DNA from 3 places in the Halomonas sp. M4R1S46 genome. Region 1 is predicted to be linked to each of the others. Evidence: riboswitches for the same ligand, from Rfam matches in the RefSeq annotation. Region 1 holds a riboswitch; each other region holds the start of a gene.
The links. A riboswitch is a leader RNA that binds a small molecule or an ion and turns the genes downstream of it on or off. The one in region 1 is predicted to bind thiamine pyrophosphate.

Region 1 (5,836 bases):
CCGGGGAGTTCTGGTGCCGGTCGTAGACCGCCTTCTCGTCGGCCGGCGCCAGGCGCTGGTGGGCGGGCACGAAGACCAGCGCGCATTCCCGGCAGGCCCGGTAGTCGCGCCGCGCATCGCGATGGTAGGGGGCGGTCTCGGGGGATGCACATAGCGGACAGGACGGCATCATCGTATTCTCTGAACCAGATCACTCTTCCAAGGAGACATGCATGCTGTCAGGTCTGGACCATTTGGTCATCACCGTGACCGACATATCCCGCGCCGTGGACTTCTACACTCGGGTACTGGGCCTCGACGTGCGCTACCGGGACCAGGAACGCGTCGACCTGATGCTGGGCGACATGGCCCTGCGCCTGCACTGGACCGCCACCGACATCCAGCCGCGGGCCGCCACGCCGACGCCGGGCAGCCTGGACCTGTGCCTGCGCAGCCAGCTGCCCCTCGACGAGTTCCGCCGGCACCTGGAGGCCCTGTCCGTCGAGGTGGAGCTGGGCCCGGTGATCCGCCAGGGCGCCAATGGCGAGCTCGAGTCCCTCTACCTGCGCGACCCGGACGGCAACCTGCTGGAGATCAGTCGCCCCCTGCGCTGACCCGGCCGCCTCGGTGGCATCATGGCCCTCAGCGGGTATCATGTGGCGAGCCGCTGTCCCGCTCCATCACCCTCAAGGACGACCGATGAACGAGAACCAGACCGCCCATCGCGATCCCGTGGTCGCCGAGTCCCACCCGCCGCCCGACACCACCCTGGCCATGGTGGTCTATGCCCTCTACCTGGCCAGCTTCGTGGTGGGCTTCACCTCCCTGGTGGGCGTGGTGATCGCCTACGTCTACCGCGGCAAGGGCCCGGACTGGCTGGACGAGCACTACCGCTACCAGATCCGCACCTTCTGGATCGGCCTGCTCTACGGGGCCGTCGCCGCCCTGCTCACCCTGATCGTGATCGGCTTCCCGCTGCTGATCGCCCTGGCCGTGTGGCTGATCATCCGCTGCGTCAAGGGCTTCAAGGGCCTGCAGGAGAAGCGCGCACCGGACAACCCGGACACCTGGCTGGTCTGAGGCCATGGCAGCAGCGCAGACCAACGCCGGCCGCCACCAGGCCCGCGCCGTCGCCACCCTGTGGCGCTGGCTGTCCGCCTGGCGGCCGGCCCCGTTGTGGCGACTGGCCCGCCTCGCCGGCCCCCTCGTCCAGGCCGTCAGCTCCCGGGAGCGACGGGTCACCCGGGTCAACCTGGCCCAGGCCTACCCCACGCTTGGCGAGGCCGAACGACGTCGCCTGGCCCGGGACAGCCTGACCCACTCCAGCGCCACCATGCTCGAGCTGGGCTTCGCCTGGATGGGCGACCCGTCGCGGGTGGCGGCCTCGATCCTCGAGGTCCATGGCCGCGAGCTGCTCGACGAGGCCCGCGCCGAGGGCCGCGGGGTGATCGTGCTGGCCCCGCATTTCGGCAACTGGGAGATCCTCAACTTCTGGCTGTCGAGCCACTTCCCCTTCACCGCCATGTACGAGCCACCCAAGCTCGCCGCCCTGGACCCGGTGACCCGCCAGGGCCGCGAGCGCCAGGGGGCTCGCCTGGTGCCCACCAACCCCCGTGGCGTGGCGGCCCTGCTCAAGGCGCTCAAGCGTTGCGAGGCGGTGGGCATCCTCCCGGACCAGGAGCCGGACTGGGGCAGCGGGGTCTTCGCACCCTTCTTCGGTCGCCCGGCCTACACCGCCACCCTGCTGCCCAAGCTGGTCGCGCGCACCGAGGCCCGGGTGGTCACCGGCGTCGCCCGGCGCCTGCCCGGGCGCGGCTTCGCCCTGCACTTCCTGGCCGCCGACGCCCGGGTCTACGATGCCGACGAGGCGAGCTCCGCCGCCGGCGTCAACGCCAGCGTGGAGGCGGCCATCGCCCTGGACCCGGCCCAGTACCAGTGGGAATACAAGCGCTATCGCAAGGTCCCCGAGCGCGAGGCGGGACGCGCCGACTGGAAGCGCTTCCGCCTCTACTGAGGCCAGCCGCCTCATAGGCTCCCGCCCACCGGCCCCGACGGGACCGCTGTCCTGCCGGGGCTGGTAATGCCGATCCAAGCTGCTAGACTGGCCCTACTCGCTTGACGGGGTGCCGGTGGAACCGGCTGAGATGGCGCAGGTTCGACTTCGAGAGCGATCGAGAGAACCCAGCGCCGATCCCGTGGAACCTGATCCGGGTGGGTGCGTGGCGCAGGCCCGCACGTGAACCGGCGTAGGGAATCAGGCGGTGGGCCCGGCACGCCCCTTTCCGTCCGGCCCTCCTCCCGTCTTCCGCTTCGCTCGCCCCCGGATCCCGACCGCACCGGAGGCAAGATGGGCTACCGCTTCAGCGACCTGACCGATGCCTGCCAGCAGGACTGGCGCGCCTATATCGAGCACGACTTCGTCCGCGCGCTGGGCGCCGGCCGGCTCGACGAGGACGCCTTCCGCCACTACCTGGAACAGGACTACCTGTTCCTGGTGCATTTCTCCCGGGCCTATGCCCTGGCCGCCTACAAGAGCCAGACCCTGGCCGAGCTGCGCCACGCCTTCGAGGGCCTGAAGACCATCCTCGACGTGGAGCTCGACCTGCATGTCGGCTACTGCCGCGAGTGGGGCATCACCGAGGACGACCTGGCCCGGCTGCCCGAGGCCCGGGCCACCCTCGCCTATACCCGCTACGTGCTCGACACCGGCAGCCGCGGCGACCTGCTCGACCTGCACGTGGCGCTCGCCCCCTGCCTGATCGGCTACGGCGAGATCGCGAACTGGCTGAACGCCCAGGCCTCCACGATGCGCGGTGCGGCCAACCCCTATGATGCCTGGATCGCCATGTACGAGGGCGACGCCTTCCAGGCCGCCATGCACGACGAGCGGGCCTGGCTCGACGCCCGGCTGGCCGAGGTCACGCCGGAGCGCTTCGCGCGCCTGGCGACCATCTTCCGCGATGCCACGCGGCTCGAGATCGATTTCTGGCAGATGGGCCTGGATCGCGCGGACTAACCACTGCCGAGCAAGACCGTCGCGGCTGCCACGACGTACGGGGCGCCGGCGACAGGTCTAAGAGGGGGTCCTACGCCATGGATGGCGTCGGTAGCGCCCAGGGAGGGGTTCACAGCGCCCCCTCGCAGACCTGTCGACGGATCAGCCCCGAGACCGAGGCAAGCATGTAGCCACGATGACTCCGCCCGCCGGCGATGGCGGGCACCACAACGCTTGACGGGGTGCCGTTGATGACGGCTGAGATCATGCGGCGCGAGGCGCCCGAGCATGGATCCCGTTGAACCTGAACTGGCTAATTCCCTGACCACGGGGAGGGTACCAGCGTAGGGATCAAGCGACGCCCCGGCCCCGCCGGACGACGCCCCGCCTACGTCTCCTCCCGATACAACCACAACCGTGATGGACCCCAAGGAGACTCCCATGGCCAAGACCGATCACTTCCTCGCCGAGAGCGCCCGCGTCGACGAGGCCGCCATCCAGGCCCTGCCCGGCTCGCGCAAGCGCTACGTCGAGGGCTCGCGCCCCGACATCCGCGTGCCTTTCCGCGAGATCGCCCTGTCGCCGACCCGCACCTCCGGCGCCGACGAGGCCAACCCGCCGCTGCTGGTCTATGACACCTCCGGCCCCTACACGGACCCCGAGGCCGAGATCGACCTGCGCCGCGGCCTGCCCGAGCTGCGCCGCGGCTGGATCGAGGAGCGCGGCGACACCGAGCTGCTCGACGGCCCCACCTCCGAGTACGGCCGCCGCCGCGCCAACGACCCCATGCTCGCCCCGCTGCGCTTCGACCTGACCCGCACCCCGCGCCGCGCCAGGGAAGGGCACAACGTCACCCAGCTGCACTATGCCCGCCAGGGCATCGTCACCCCGGAGATGGAATTCATCGCCATTCGGGAAAACCAGCGCCGCCAGGCGCTCGGCACCGAGGAGGTCGAGCGCATCCTCGGCCACCAGCATGCGGGCCAGGGCTTCGGCGCCCGACTCCCCGAGGAGATCACCCCGGAGTTCGTGCGCGACGAGGTGGCCGCCGGCCGCGCCATCATCCCCAGCAACATCAACCACCCGGAATCCGAGCCGATGATCATCGGCCGCAACTTCCTGGTGAAGATCAACGGCAACCTCGGCAACTCGGCGGTGACCTCCTCCATCGAGGACGAGGTCGACAAGATGACCTGGGGCATCCGCTGGGGCTCGGACACCATCATGGACCTCTCCACCGGGGCCAACATCCACGAGACCCGGGAATGGATCATCCGCAACGCCCCGGTGCCGATCGGCACTGTGCCCATCTACCAGGCGCTGGAGAAGGTGGGCGGCGTGGCCGAGGACCTGACCTGGGAGGTGTTCCGCGACACCCTGATCGAGCAGGCCGAGCAGGGCGTGGACTACTTCACCATCCATGCCGGCGTGCTGCTGCGCTATGTGCCGCTGACCGCCAAGCGGGTCACCGGCATCGTCTCCCGGGGCGGCTCGATCATGGCCAAGTGGTGCCTCTACCACCACCAGGAGAGCTTCCTCTACACCCACTTCGAGGAAATCTGCGAGATCTGCAAGCGCTATGATGTCGCCTTCTCGCTGGGCGACGGCCTGCGCCCGGGCTCGGTGGCGGACGCCAACGACGAGGCCCAGTTCGCCGAGCTGGAAACCCTGGGCGAGCTGACCCGTATCGCCTGGCAGCACGACGTCCAGGTGATGATCGAGGGGCCCGGTCACGTGCCCATGCACCTGATCAAGGAGAACATGGACAAGCAGCTCGCCGAGTGCGACGAGGCGCCCTTCTACACCCTCGGGCCGCTGACCACCGACATCGCGCCCGGCTATGACCACATCACCTCCGGCATCGGCGCGGCGATGATCGGCTGGTACGGCTGCGCCATGCTCTGCTACGTGACGCCCAAGGAGCACCTGGGCCTGCCCAACAAGGACGACGTCAAGACCGGCATCATCACCTACAAGATCGCCGCCCACGCCGCCGACCTGGCCAAGGGGCATCCTGCAGCGCAAAGGCGTGACAACGCGCTGTCCAAGGCGCGCTTCGAGTTCCGCTGGGAGGACCAGTTCAACCTGGGCCTCGACCCGGACACCGCCCGGGAGTACCACGACGAGACCCTGCCCAAGGACTCCGCCAAGGTGGCGCACTTCTGCTCCATGTGCGGGCCGAAGTTCTGCTCGATGAAGATCAGCCAGGAGGTCCGCGACTATGCTCGGGACAGGGGCCTCGAGGGTGACCAGGCGGCCGTGATGCAGGGAATGGAGGAGCAGGCCGAGAAGTTCCGCCAGACCGGCGCCGAGCTGTACAAGGAGGTGTGAGGCGCGGCGGCGGGGCCCTCCCGCCGCCGGTACCGCCGTGCGGCCACTGGCACGTCCCCTGCATGGTCAGGGAAAGTGGATCACACGGCGGTAGCCCCCATGCCCCATGCCTCCTCGCGCTCGACCCCGCTCGACCCCGCCCGCTTCCGCGAGCGGGCCCACCGTCACCTGAGCCATCTCTACGGCCCACGCGCCGATGAGGTGCTGCGCCGCCTGCTCACCCTCCTGGCGCACCAGGCCCCATCGCTGCACCCCGTGGGGGAATCCGCCGAAGCCAAGACGCCCGAGGCCCGCCCGCTGTGGAGCGAGCGCGACCAGTGGCTGATCACCTACGGCGACAGCCTGGTCGACGGCGAGGGCGCGCCCCTCGACGTGCTCGACGACTTCCTCGCGAGCCGCCTCGCCGATACCTTCAGCGGGGTCCACCTGCTGCCGTTCTTTCCCTGGAGCAGCGACGACGGCTTCTCGGTCATCCACTACCGGGAGGTCGACCCGGCCCTCGGCGACTGGCACCAGGTACGCCGCCTGGCC
Region 2 (5,836 bases), 670 kb from region 1:
AGCCCGACCCGCGTGAGGGGATAGAGCCCCAGCACCCGCCAGGTATCCACATAGTGATCGGGCGCGACCGCGGCCTCGCGCAGCGCCGCCCGCGCCGGGCCATCCTCCGGCCCCAGCAGCTCCTCGGCCAGCAGCCGGTCGGCGCAGGCGTTGGCCGCCGCGGCCGGCGCCTCGCCACCGGTGCGCCGGGTCAGGCGCTGGCGTGCCGGGGCCGGCAGGTTGGCGGCCTCGATCCGCCGCGCCTCGGCATCGCCCCGCCGCATCCGCCCGAGCCAGTCGATATAGCGCGGGGCGTCGGGCTGATGGCGCAGCTCCGGGGCGAAGCTCGCCAGCAGGCGATCGGTGCGCAGGTAGGGGAAGCCGGCGACCCGGGCCCGGCCGGCATCACCGACGCCCGCCCCGCCCACCGCGGCATCGAAGGCGGTGAGCAGGGCCAGGCAGTGCCCCCGGTCGGGCGGGGCTGCCGCCCGCCAGGCCGGTGCGCTGGCGCAGCCTGCCAGCAGCACCAGCGCCAGCAGCAGCGCCGGCCGGGTCGCGCGCCCGGCGGCACGGACCCGGTGCATGGCGCTATACCGGCCGGTCGGTCACCGCCCCCGTCGAGGCGGAACTGACCGTGCGGGCATACTTGGCCAGCACCCCGCGGGTATAGCGCGGTGCCGGCGGCTGCCAGGCGGCCCGGCGACGCGCGAGCTCGGCATCGTCGAGGGCCACCTCGAGGGTGTCGGCCTCGGCATCGATGGTGATGGTGTCGCCGTCCTCGACCAGCGCCAGGGGCCCGCCGTCGAAGGCCTCGGGGGTGACATGGCCGACCACGAAGCCATGGCTGCCGCCGGAGAAGCGGCCGTCGGTGATCAGGGCCACCTCGCTGCCGAGCCCGCGTCCCATGATCGCCGAGGTGGGAGTGAGCATCTCGCGCATGCCGGGCCCGCCGCGGGGACCCTCGTAGCGGATCACCACCACCTCGCCGGCCACCACGCTGCCGTCGTTGATGCGCGCCTGGGCCTCCTCCTCGGAGCCGAACACCCGGGCCGTGCCGGAGAAGCGGATGCCCTCCTTGCCGGTGATCTTGGCCACCGCGCCCTGCGGGGCCAGGTTGCCGTGCAGGATGCGCAGGTGGCTCTCGGCCTTCAGCGGCGCCTCGAGGGGGGCGATGATCGTCTGGCCCTCGGGGTAGGGCGCGACGTCCGCCAGGTTCTCCGCCAGGGTCCGCCCGGTCACGGTCAGGCAGTCGCCATGCAGCAGCCCCGCCTCGAGCAGGGTCTTCATCAGCGGCTGGATGCCGCCGATCTCGACCAGCTCGCTCATCATGTACTGGCCGCTGGGCCGCAGGTCGGCGAGCACCGGCACCCGCCGCCCGATCTCGGTGAAGTCGCCGAGGGTGAGCGGCACGCCCACCGCATCGGCCATGGCGATCAGGTGCAGCACCGCGTTGGTGGAGCCGCCGAGCGCGATGACCATGGTGATGGCGTTCTCGAAGGCCTCGCGGGTCATGATGTCCGAGGGCTTGATGTCGTGCTCGAGCAGCGTCAGCACCGCCTCCCCCGCCGCCCGGCTGTCTCCGTGCTTGGCCCGGGACACGGCATTCTGCGCCGAGCTGCCGGGCAGGCTCATGCCCAGGGCCTCGATGGCCGAGGCCATGGTGTTGGCGGTGTACATGCCGCCGCAGGCGCCGGGGCCGGGGATCGCCGTCTCCTCGATCTGCTTGACCTCGATGAGGTCGAGATCGCCGCGACTGTGGGCGCCCATGGCCTCGAACACCGAAACGATGTCGGTGTGTCCCTCGCCGGGCAGGATGGTGCCGCCGTAGACGAAGACGCTGGGCCGGTCGAGCCGCGCCAGGCCGATCAGGCAGCCGGGCATGTTCTTGTCGCAGCCGCCGATGGCCACCAGGCCATCGAAGCCCTCGCAGCCGGCCACCGTCTCGATGGAATCGGCGATCACCTCCCGGGACACCAGCGAGTACTTCATGCCCTCGGTGCCGTTGGCGATGCCGTCGGAGATGGTGATGGTATTGAAGATCACGCCCTTGCCGCCGGCCGCATCGGCGCCGGCGCTGGCCTGCTCGGCCAGCTCATGGATATGGCTGTTGCAGGGGGTGACGCGGCTCCAGGTGGAGGCGATGCCCACCTGGGGCTTGGCGAAGTCGGCATCGGTGAAGCCCACCGCACGCAGCATGGCGCGGCTGGCCGACTTGCCGACGCCATCCACCACCGGGGCGGAATGGCGGCGGCGCGGATCCTGTGGCGTATCGCTCATGACGCGACGTCCTCTGTTCGGTCGGGTGACCTTCAGAGGGTGGCCGTCATCCCCCCGCCTGGCAAATGCTCAGGTGGCATGCGACGCCCGGGCCGGTCGCCACCAGGCCACCAGCAGGCCGACCAGGGTGGAGGCGAGCAGCGCCCCGAGGAAGGGCGGCAGCGTCGGCACGCCGGCCGGGAAGCTCGCCGCCAGCAGGCCCGCCACGAGGCTGCCGCTGGCCAGCCAGCCCGGCAGCACGGCCCCGGCGAGGCCGGCCACGCCGCCGGCCAGGGCCGCGGCGGCGCTCATCCGTGACCACAGGCCCAGCAGCACCGGCACCACGATGGCGGCGCACAGCAGGTCGGCGATCAGGAACAGCCGCAACACCGAGAGCCCCTGCAGGGCGATGGCCACCACCGGCACCATCAGCGCCACCGTGACCCAGCGCGCCACCGGCAGGGACAGGCCCCGCCGCCCGGCCCCGGCCACCACCAGGGAGGCGATGCCGTTCTGCAGGGTATCCACGCTGGAGGCGACCAGGGTCACCGCCAGCACCAGCGCCGGCAGCGCCAGCCAGTCCGGCGCCCCGGCCAGCAGCGCGAAGAAGGGGATCGGCGGCTCGCCCAGGGCGAGCCCGCTCATGGCGGCGAGGATGCCGAGGCCGCCGACCACCGCCACCACCAGCACGGTGACGGCGCCGCCCAGCCAGGCGCCACGACCCAGCGCCCGGGCGTCCCGGGCCGCCCAGACCCGCTGCCAGTAGCCCTGGTGGAAGAGGTTCGCCGCGGTGACGGCGATCACCAGGGTCAGGGCCACGGACAGGGCGTCGACGGTGGGGATCGACGGCATCGCGGCCTCCGCCGGCAGCGCCGGCAGGCGGACCAGGGCCACCCCGCCGACCACGGCCAGCAGCGCCAGCAGCAGCCAGGCCTGCCAGCGATCGGTGGCGAGGCTCGCGCGCAGGCCGCCCAGCGCCGTGTAGAGCAGCGTGGCCAGGGCCACCCCGATCACCACCAGCGCGGGCGGCACCGTGGACAACAGCCCGGTGATGGCGCCGATGGCGGTGAGCTCGGCGGCCAGGAAGCAGGCCATGTAGAGGATGGATACCAGCGACACCCAGCGCCGCACCCCGGCCCCGAAGCAGGCCTCGGCGTATTCGCCGATGCTGCGGCCCTCCGGCAGGCGCCGGCGGATGGCCGGCCCGAACAGGCCCAGCACGATGAACGGCAATGCCGAGCCGATGGCGTAGCCGGCCAGGGCCACGGGACCCACGAAGGCGCCGATCTCCGGCGGGGCGAAGAGGATCCAGGCCCCCATGCCGGAGGCCAGGAAGGAGAGCCCAAGGCTGGAGGCCGTCTGGGAGTTGCGGGCGGTGACGTAATCGTCGAGGGGCCCGTCGGCGCGCCGCGCCCGCAGGCCCAGCACGGTGAAACACAGCAGCGCCGCGCCAAGCACGGCTGACGTCAGGTAAGGCATGTCGCGCTTCCTCCGCCGGCATGAACCGGATCAGGTCCAGGGTCAGCGCCGAGCGCTCTCTCAGCCCCCGCCGGATGCAATATCCGGTCGAGCGGGACTCCCCTGGCGACAGTGAATGAATCGTGTTGGATGAACCTCAAGTGACGGCCGACTCGCCGATATCGCGTTCACACGCCAGCATGACATAACAGTGTCCGATGTCGAACGACCAGCCGCCGGAAAGCCGCCGTGCCCTTCTCCGAAGCCAGGGAACACGCCCCGGGCACCCGCACCGGAGATTCGCCGAGCCCCACGCCGCCTTCGACAACCGGGTCAGCGAACGCCTGCTGCGCCTGCGGGTAGCCCTGTTCGAGGGCCCGATGCGGGAGGGGCGATTGCTGCTGCAGGAGCAACGGCTCGCGCACGAGCCGATTTTTAACGCCGTATAGCCGAGCACAGGCACTTTTCGGACATTGCCTAAGACATTACCGGCGAAAACATTCCCGGTAGTGCCAGGCCAGATAGCCGCGATCGGGAAAGGCCTCGGCCTTCAGACGCAATGGCCGGCCATCGAGGTCCTGTAGCTGGTGTTTCAGGTGGCCCACGACACCCTCTGCGCTCAGCTCCGACGAGATGCGGATGCGATCCCGCTCATCGATAGCCAGCAGCCCCTTGTCGAAGGCACGATCGTGCAGGGCATTGAGACAGAGCCCGTTGGCCGGGTCGAGTCGCGACTCGGGCTGCGACTGCCAGGGCACGATATGGCTGGCGATCAGCAGGTCTTCGTGGCGCAGGCCCGTGATCACGCAGCGCGTGTCATAGCGGATCATCACCGCCTTGCGGAAGAGAGGCTGGCCGATGCGTCGCTTCTGCAGGCCAGTCGTCTCTTGGCCAGTGAAGTCGGCGTCGTTCTCGACCCTTGCGCCCTCTGCCGGCTCGTTGACCTCAAGTGCCGCCCAGGCTGCCTCGCACTCCTTCGCCACTGGCTCTGGGTCGGCGATAAATCGCTGCCAGAGCAAGCGGTCCTGTCGAGAGGCACCAGTAAGGCCTTTCTTCCCCAAGGCCTGGACCTCCGGATCGAGACTCGCGTAGTTGGTGAGTTTCATCGCCACGGAGTTGGCCGAACGTCCCATACGCTCGGCCAGCTCGATGACCTCCGGCCGACGCTTGTGCAATTGTCCAAACGTCAGCCGACAATAGAGGGACAGCACCTGCAGCCGATCCTGGTCCGTCCAGGCCTGTCGCTCTGCCACCATGGTTTCCTCTCTCCGGTTTTCCCCGCACCACGCTACCTTGGCGGGGCGGCACACGCCAGCGCCCTTACTGTTCCCTCGGCACCCGGCCCATCAGGTAGAACGCCTCGTTGGGCGGGGTCGCGGTAAGCGTCACCAGGCGATTGGAGAGGGCGAAGAAGGCGGCGATGGCGCCGATGTCCCAGATATCCTCCCGGGTAAAGCCGGCTTCGGTGAGGCGCGTCTCCCAGTCGTCGGTGAGCTCGCCCACCTCCAGGCCGCAGTACAGCGCGAAGTCGAGCATCACCCGGTGACGCTCGCTTATCGGCGCGGTGCGATGGTTGACCGCCACCTGGTCGGCCAGCAGGGGGTCCTTGCTGTAGATGCGCACCAGGGCGCCATGGGCCACCACGCAGTACAGGCAACGATTGCGGGCGCTGGTGGCAACCACGATCATCTCCTTCTCGGCCTTGGTGAGGGTGTCGGACTCCCGCTCCATCAAGGCATCGTGGTAGGCGAAGAAGGCCCGGAACTCGTCGGGCCGGTGGGCCAGCATCAGGAAGACATTGGGCACGAAGCCGGCCTTCTCCTGCACCGCCAGGATGGCGTCGCGGATGTCGGCGGGCAGGTCCTCGAGGCGTTCGGGGACGGGAAAGCGGCTGATGGCGGCGGTCATGGCGGCTCCTGGCATTGTGGGTCTTGTGACGAGCGATCATCGACAGCTAACGTCAACGTCAGCCACCTTGTCCAGCCGCTCATCACAATGGAGCGATTCCTTTCCCGAGCATCCGCAGGGGATTGCCCCACGAGGCCGGGTCGGCCACTATCGCGGCATTGGGGGGCCGGCCCTCCTACCCGGCCGGGGCGGCCAGGCCCGCGAAGCGGTGCCCGACGAGCCGCCATCAGGCCCC
Region 3 (5,836 bases), 1.3 Mb from region 1:
AATGGCATCTCCACGCTGTCCGACAAGGAGGGGCGCACCTGCACCTTCCTCGGCACCGGCGAGATCCGCGACCTGCTGGGCGACCTGGGCCTGACCCATGGCGTGCTCACCTGGTCCGACCAGTGCGGGGACGAGATGATCGGCGTGCCGGGCCATGCCATGACCCCGGACGAGATGCTCGCCCACGGGACCCGCATCTCCTTCCGCTGATGTTCACGAGCCCGGCCCTGGCGGACTAGAGCCGGGGCAGGGTGCACGGGAGACAGCGCATGGCGACCAACGCCCGCTTGCCCCGCCTCGGCCGCCATGCCGGCTGGCTGCTGATGCTGCTGGCCCTGGTCGGCTGCGCGGGCCGCGACCTGGCGACCCGCGACGCGGCGCAGCTGAGCGTGGACCGCGCCCTGATCCTGGCCGAGGCCCGCCAGACCCTGGGGACCCCCTACCGCTACGGCGGCACCTCGTCTCGCGGCCTGGACTGCTCGGGGCTGGTCCAGCGGGTCTATGCCCGGGCCGGCATCCGGGTGCCGCGCACCTCCCGTCGCCAGTACGAGCGCCTGCCGCGGATCGAGCGGGCGAGACCCGGCGACCTGCTGTTCTTCGCCACCGCCGGGCGGGGCCAGGCCAGCCATGTGGGCATCTATCTGGGCGACGGGGAGATGATCCATGCCCCCGGACGCGGCCGGCGGGTCAGCATCACCTCGCTGTCACAGGACTACTGGCAGGAGCGCTTCCTGGGGGCCGCCGCCCCGGCCCCCTGACCGCGCCGCCTGACGCTGACCTATCCGGCCAGCACCGGACGTCACTTCGACGAGATCCTGCGGGTGCTCGACAGCCAGCAGCTCACCGACTCTCACAAGCGGGCCACCCCGGTGAACGGGCGACCGGGCGACGACTGCATGAGCGTGCCGGCCGTGACCAACGCGGGACTCGACAGCCTGTTCTTCTGGGGCGACTATCTGCACGAGCCGGGACAGGCGCGGCGAGCCCTGGACGCGCCGCCTCGCCCGGGCGCGAGCGGGCCGATGCCGGCCGCCGAGAGGCGATCCGCCGCCGGCTCGCCGAGCTCGATGACTGACAAGGACCGCTCATGCGCATATTGCTGGTGGAGGACGACCCCAGCCTGGCGTCGGGCATTCGCCTGGCGCTGAAACCGGAGCACTACACCGTCGACATCCTCGACGACGGCCAGGCGGCCCTGGTCACCCTGCGGGGCGACGAGCCCTTCGATGCCGTCATCCTCGACCTGGGCCTGCCCCGGCTGGACGGCATCGCGGTGCTCGAGCACCTGCGGCGGGCCGGCAACCGGGTCCCGGTGCTGGTGTTGACCGCCCGGGACGGCATCGACGACCGCATCCAGGGGCTGGACTCCGGCGCCGACGACTACCTGACCAAGCCCTTCGAAGTCGCCGAGCTCAAGGCGCGGCTGCGTGCCCTGCTCCGCCGCAGCCAGGGGCACGCCAGCAGCGTGATCCACTTCCGGGGCATCGAGCTCGACCCCGGGACCCGCCGGGTCAGCTTCCGGGGCGAGCCGGTGCAGCTCTCGCGACGCGAGTTCACCCTGCTGCAGGAGTTCCTCAGCCACCCGGGACGGGTCTTCACGCGGGATACTCTGACCCGGCTGGTCTATGGCTGGGACGAGGACGTCGAGAGCAACGCCATCGAGGTCCACGTGCACCACCTGCGCCGCAAGCTCGCCCCCGAGCTGATCCGCACCCTGCGCGGCATCGGCTACGTGATGGACAAGCCGCCCCGGGACGGCGGCGAATGAGCTCGATCCGCCGCCGTACCCTGGGGATCGTGCTGCTGGTGTTCGGGCTCAGCATGCTGGTGATCGGCGTCACCAGCTACCGGGATGCCGCCCACGAGGTCGAGGAGCTGTTCGACGCCCGCCTGACCCAGAACGCCCGACTCCTCGAGGGCCTGATGCGCGCCCCGCTGCCCGAGGAGCGCCGCGACGCCCTGCTGGCCAGCCTCGAGAGCGCCCTGCAACGGGCCGACCAGGCCGACCAGCGCATCGCCGGCCATCGCTACGAGAGCAAGCTGACCTTCCAGGTCTGGCGAGGGGACACCCTGCTGCTGCGCTCGGCCAGCGCGCCGCCGAGGCCCTTCACCCCGCTGCGTGACGGCTACGAGGACGTGCAGCTGGACGACAATGACTGGCGGGTCTACGCCCTGAGCGGGCCCGATGACGGCCTGCGGGTGCTGGTCGGCGAGCGGGAGGACGTGCGGGGCGAGCTGGTGCGGCTCATCGCGCTGCGCACCCTGATGTCGGACCTCGTCGGGCTCCCGGTGCTGGCGCTGCTGCTGTGGTGGGCCATCGGCTGGGGGCTCCGCCCGCTGTCCCGCATGGCCGACCAGATCCGGAGCCGCGATCCCCAGCACCTGCCCCCCCTGCCCACCTCGCCGCTGCCCCGGGAGCTCGCCACCATCGCCGGCGCCCTGAATCGGCTGCTCGAGCGGATCCGTGACATGCGCACCCGGGAGAAGCGCTTCATCGCCGATGCCGCCCACGAGCTGCGCACCCCGCTGGCGGTGCTGGACCTGCACGCCCAGAACGCCCTGGCCACCCAGGACCCGGACGACCGCCGCGAGGCGCTCACCCAGTTGCGCGACGGGGTCGCCCGGGCCACCCGCCTGGTCACCCAGCTGCTGACCCTGGCCCGCCTGGACCCCGAACAGGAGGCCGATGCCACGGGCCAGCCGGTCGACCTGCTCCACGAGACCCGCGAGGCCCTGGCCGAACTGATGCCCCTGGCCGCCGATCGCGGCCAGGACATCCGGCTCGACGCCGACGAGGGCGCCGACTGGGGGCTGATCGCCGAGCCCGGCGCCATCGGCACCCTGGTACAGAACCTGGTCGGCAACGCCCTGCAGCACTCGCCGCAGGGCGCCCGAGTGCGAGTCTCGCTGACGGCCAGGGCGCACCATCTCGGCCTGAGCGTCGATGACCAGGGCAGCGGCATTCCCCCGGCCCGGCGTGCCCAGGCCCTCGAGCGCTTCCACCGCGCCGGGCCCGGAGCCGGGGCCGGCCTCGGCCTGTCCATCGTCGACCGCCTCGTGCAGCGCCATGGCGGCCACCTGGAGCTGGACGCGGCGCCCGGCGGCGGGCTGCGCGTCGTCGCCCGACTGCCCCGGCGCTGACCGCCTCGCGTCACCGTTGTTATCGAAATGTCATCGTTGTTTAAGCGCCCCTTAAGCTGACGCCCCTAACGTGGTTACATCGTGAGCCTTGATGACGACAACAACGACACGGGAGGAGCATGCCGATGACACAGGCGATGCCGATGGCGTCGACCGCCGCCCGGCAGCGAGCCGGCTGGCTGGTGATGGGCGGGGTGCTGGTGCTCGCCGCGGGCGGCCTGATCGCCTGCTGGGGCAAGGTCGGCCTGCCGCTGGGCCTGATCGGCCTGGCCGCCGCGGCGACCGCGCTGCTGCGCCCGGAGCGCGATGATCCCGGCGAGCCCGAGACCGCCAGCCGCACGCGGAGTCTCCAGCACCTCAGCCAGGCCAGCCTGCTGACCCTGGTGGCCCTGCAGCTGGCGGCCTGAACCGCCGCGCCTTTACAGCCTGCGGCCGAACGGGGATAGTGACGACTGACGACAGGGGCGCCGGCGCGGCAAGCCGCACCGGCTGAGAGGCACCCTCATCACCTGACCCGGATAATGCCGGCGGAGGGAGTCGTGCCGGCTCACCTCCGGGCCCGCGCCTCCCCTCCCCCGGGAGGCCCTATGCATTCCATCGATCCCGCCGAGCACCTGGCTCGGGTGCGCGCGTCCACGCCGCTGGTCCACAACATCACCAACCATGTGGCGATGAACACCATGGCCAATGTGCTGCTGGCCCTGGGGGCCTCGCCCGCCATGGCGCATGCCCGCGAGGAGGTGACCGAGTTCGCCGCCCTGGCGAGTGCCCTGGCCGGCTATGCCGCCGCCGGCGAGTCCGCCGCCGGCCCGGGCAGCTTCGCCGTGGCCTTCCTCGATGCCCTCCATGCCCTGGACGGCCCCACTCTCACCGCGCGCACGCGCCTGGAGATCACCGATGCGAGTTGACCTGTCCCTCTACCTGGTCACCGACCCGGGCCTGTGCGAGGCCCGCGGGCTGGTCGAGACCGTCATGGCCGCGGTGCGCGGGGGGGTGACCCTCGTGCAGCTGCGCGACAAGCATGCCAGCGACGCCGAGTTCGTGCCCCTGGCGCGCCGGCTCAAGACGGCACTGGCCGGCAGCGGCGTGCCCTTGATCATCAACGATCGCCTGGAGGTGGCGCTGGCCAGCGGTGCCGATGGCCTGCATATCGGCCAGGACGACGGCGAGGTGGCCGATGCCCGCGCGGCCCTGGGCCCCGAGGCCATCCTCGGCCTCTCGGTGCAGACCCATGGGCAGTTGGCCCGGATCGACGCGGGGCGGCTCGACTACCTGGGCCTGGGGCCGGTCTTCGCCACCCCGTCAAAGCACGACCACGCCCAGCCCTTGGGCTTCGCGGGCCTGGCCGAGCTGGTGGCGGCGAGCCCCCTGCCGACGGTGGCCATCGGCGGGCTCAAGGCCGAGCACGCCCGGGACGTGTACCGGGCAGGGGCCGACGGCCTGGCGGTGATCTCCGCCATCTGCGGCACCCCGGATCCCGAGGCCGCCGCCCGCGCCTTCCCGAGACGCTGAGCCCGGCTGCCCGCGCGCCTAGGCGCTGGGGCGGCGGTTCAGGGCGGTGCGTCGCTCGTGATAGGCGATGGCCAGGCCGCTGACGATGATCAGCGAGCCGCCCAGTAACACCCACAGGTCCGGCACCTCGTCCCAGATTCCCCAGCCCAGCAGCACCGCCCACAGCAGGGCCGTGTAGTCGAAGGGCGCGGCCAGCGCTGCCGGGGCATGGCGGAAGGCGAGGGTCAGTCCGGCCATGGCCCCCACCCCGAGGCAACCGGCCGTGAGGAAGGCCGGCCAGTGCAGGGCGGCAGGCGTCTGCCAGACCCAGGGCAGGGTCGTGGCCGAGACCAGCAACGGCACCAGGGTAGTGTAGAAGACCATCGCCCAGAGGTGCTCGCGCTCGCCGTAGCGACGCGCGGTGATCATGGTCAGGGCGTAGAACACCGCCGCCGCCACCACCACCAGGGCCCCGGGCTGGAAGCTGTCGCCGCCCGGCCGGACCACCACCAGCACCCCGACGAAGCCCAGCAGGGTGGCCAGGACCGTGAAGCGGTCGACCCGCTCGCCGAGCAGCGGCACCGACAGCAGGGTCACGAACAGCGGCGCGGCGAAGGCGATGGCGGTGGTCTCGGCCAGCGGCAGCAGGGTCAGCCCCCACATGAAGCAGATCATGGTGCCGGTGAAGATCAGGCCACGCAGCAGGTGCACCCCCGGCCGCCGGGTGCGCAGGGTCCGCAGCCCGCCGTTGAACCGGGCGATCAGCAGAATCAGCGGCAACGAGACCAGGGTGCGGAAGAAGATGATCTGCAGCGGCGAATGGGTCTCGCCCAGCCACTTGGTGATGGCGTCGCCCAACGCCAGGCACAGCACCCCACCACACATGTACAGGATGCCCTTCAGCGACGATGACATGCGAACCGCCTCCTTGCGTCGGCTCCCCCGGGACCCGGGGAGGGAGAAAAAACCACCCCGCCGGCGAAACCGGCGGGGCGAGGATTCCCTACCAACCTAAGGGGAGCCGTGGACGGCGGCAAGTCTTCCGGGCAGGTTCACAAGGCTATGGCATTTGGGTATGACGAGGGGCGCCGGGGACAGGTCGGAGAGGAGGTCCTACGCCATGGATGGCGTCGGTAGCGCCCAGGGATGGGTTTACAGCGCCTCCTCGAAGACCTGTCGCCGGATCAGCCCCGAGCGACACGGC

Region 2: linked by a shared signal. The riboswitch ahead of OCT48_RS15945 (sodium:solute symporter family transporter) and the one ahead of tenA (thiaminase II) in region 1 are both predicted to bind thiamine pyrophosphate.
Region 3: linked by a shared signal. The riboswitch ahead of OCT48_RS18660 (hydroxyethylthiazole kinase) and the one ahead of tenA (thiaminase II) in region 1 are both predicted to bind thiamine pyrophosphate.

The regions. Positions count from the first base shown of each region.
Region 1 covers NZ_CP107008.1:2,772,725-2,778,560, forward strand. Annotated here, with positions in the region: gene OCT48_RS13000 (class I SAM-dependent methyltransferase) at 1-172, opposite strand, end outside; gene OCT48_RS13005 (VOC family protein) at 213-593, shown strand; gene OCT48_RS13010 (DUF4870 family protein) at 679-1,059, shown strand; gene OCT48_RS13015 (lysophospholipid acyltransferase family protein) at 1,064-1,993, shown strand; TPP riboswitch at 2,089-2,250, shown strand; gene tenA (thiaminase II) at 2,327-2,995, shown strand; TPP riboswitch at 3,203-3,342, shown strand; gene thiC (phosphomethylpyrimidine synthase ThiC) at 3,416-5,305, shown strand; gene OCT48_RS13030 (alpha-amylase family glycosyl hydrolase) at 5,405-5,836, shown strand, end outside.
Region 2 covers NZ_CP107008.1:3,441,361-3,447,196, forward strand. Annotated here, with positions in the region: gene OCT48_RS15935 (hypothetical protein) at 1-563, opposite strand, end outside; gene ilvD (dihydroxy-acid dehydratase) at 568-2,256, opposite strand; gene OCT48_RS15945 (sodium:solute symporter family transporter) at 2,326-3,714, opposite strand; TPP riboswitch at 3,704-3,828, opposite strand; gene OCT48_RS15950 (HNH endonuclease) at 4,179-4,949, opposite strand; gene OCT48_RS15955 (peroxidase-related enzyme) at 5,014-5,601, opposite strand.
Region 3 covers NZ_CP107008.1:4,035,421-4,041,256, forward strand. Annotated here, with positions in the region: gene OCT48_RS18630 (hypothetical protein) at 1-210, shown strand, start outside; gene OCT48_RS18635 (C40 family peptidase) at 270-758, shown strand; partial or broken gene OCT48_RS18640 (peroxidase) at 765-914, shown strand; gene OCT48_RS18645 (response regulator transcription factor) at 1,088-1,768, shown strand; gene OCT48_RS18650 (ATP-binding protein) at 1,765-3,141, shown strand; gene OCT48_RS18655 (hypothetical protein) at 3,267-3,548, shown strand; TPP riboswitch at 3,592-3,694, shown strand; gene OCT48_RS18660 (hydroxyethylthiazole kinase) at 3,729-4,049, shown strand; gene thiE (thiamine phosphate synthase) at 4,039-4,653, shown strand; gene OCT48_RS18670 (DMT family transporter) at 4,672-5,547, opposite strand.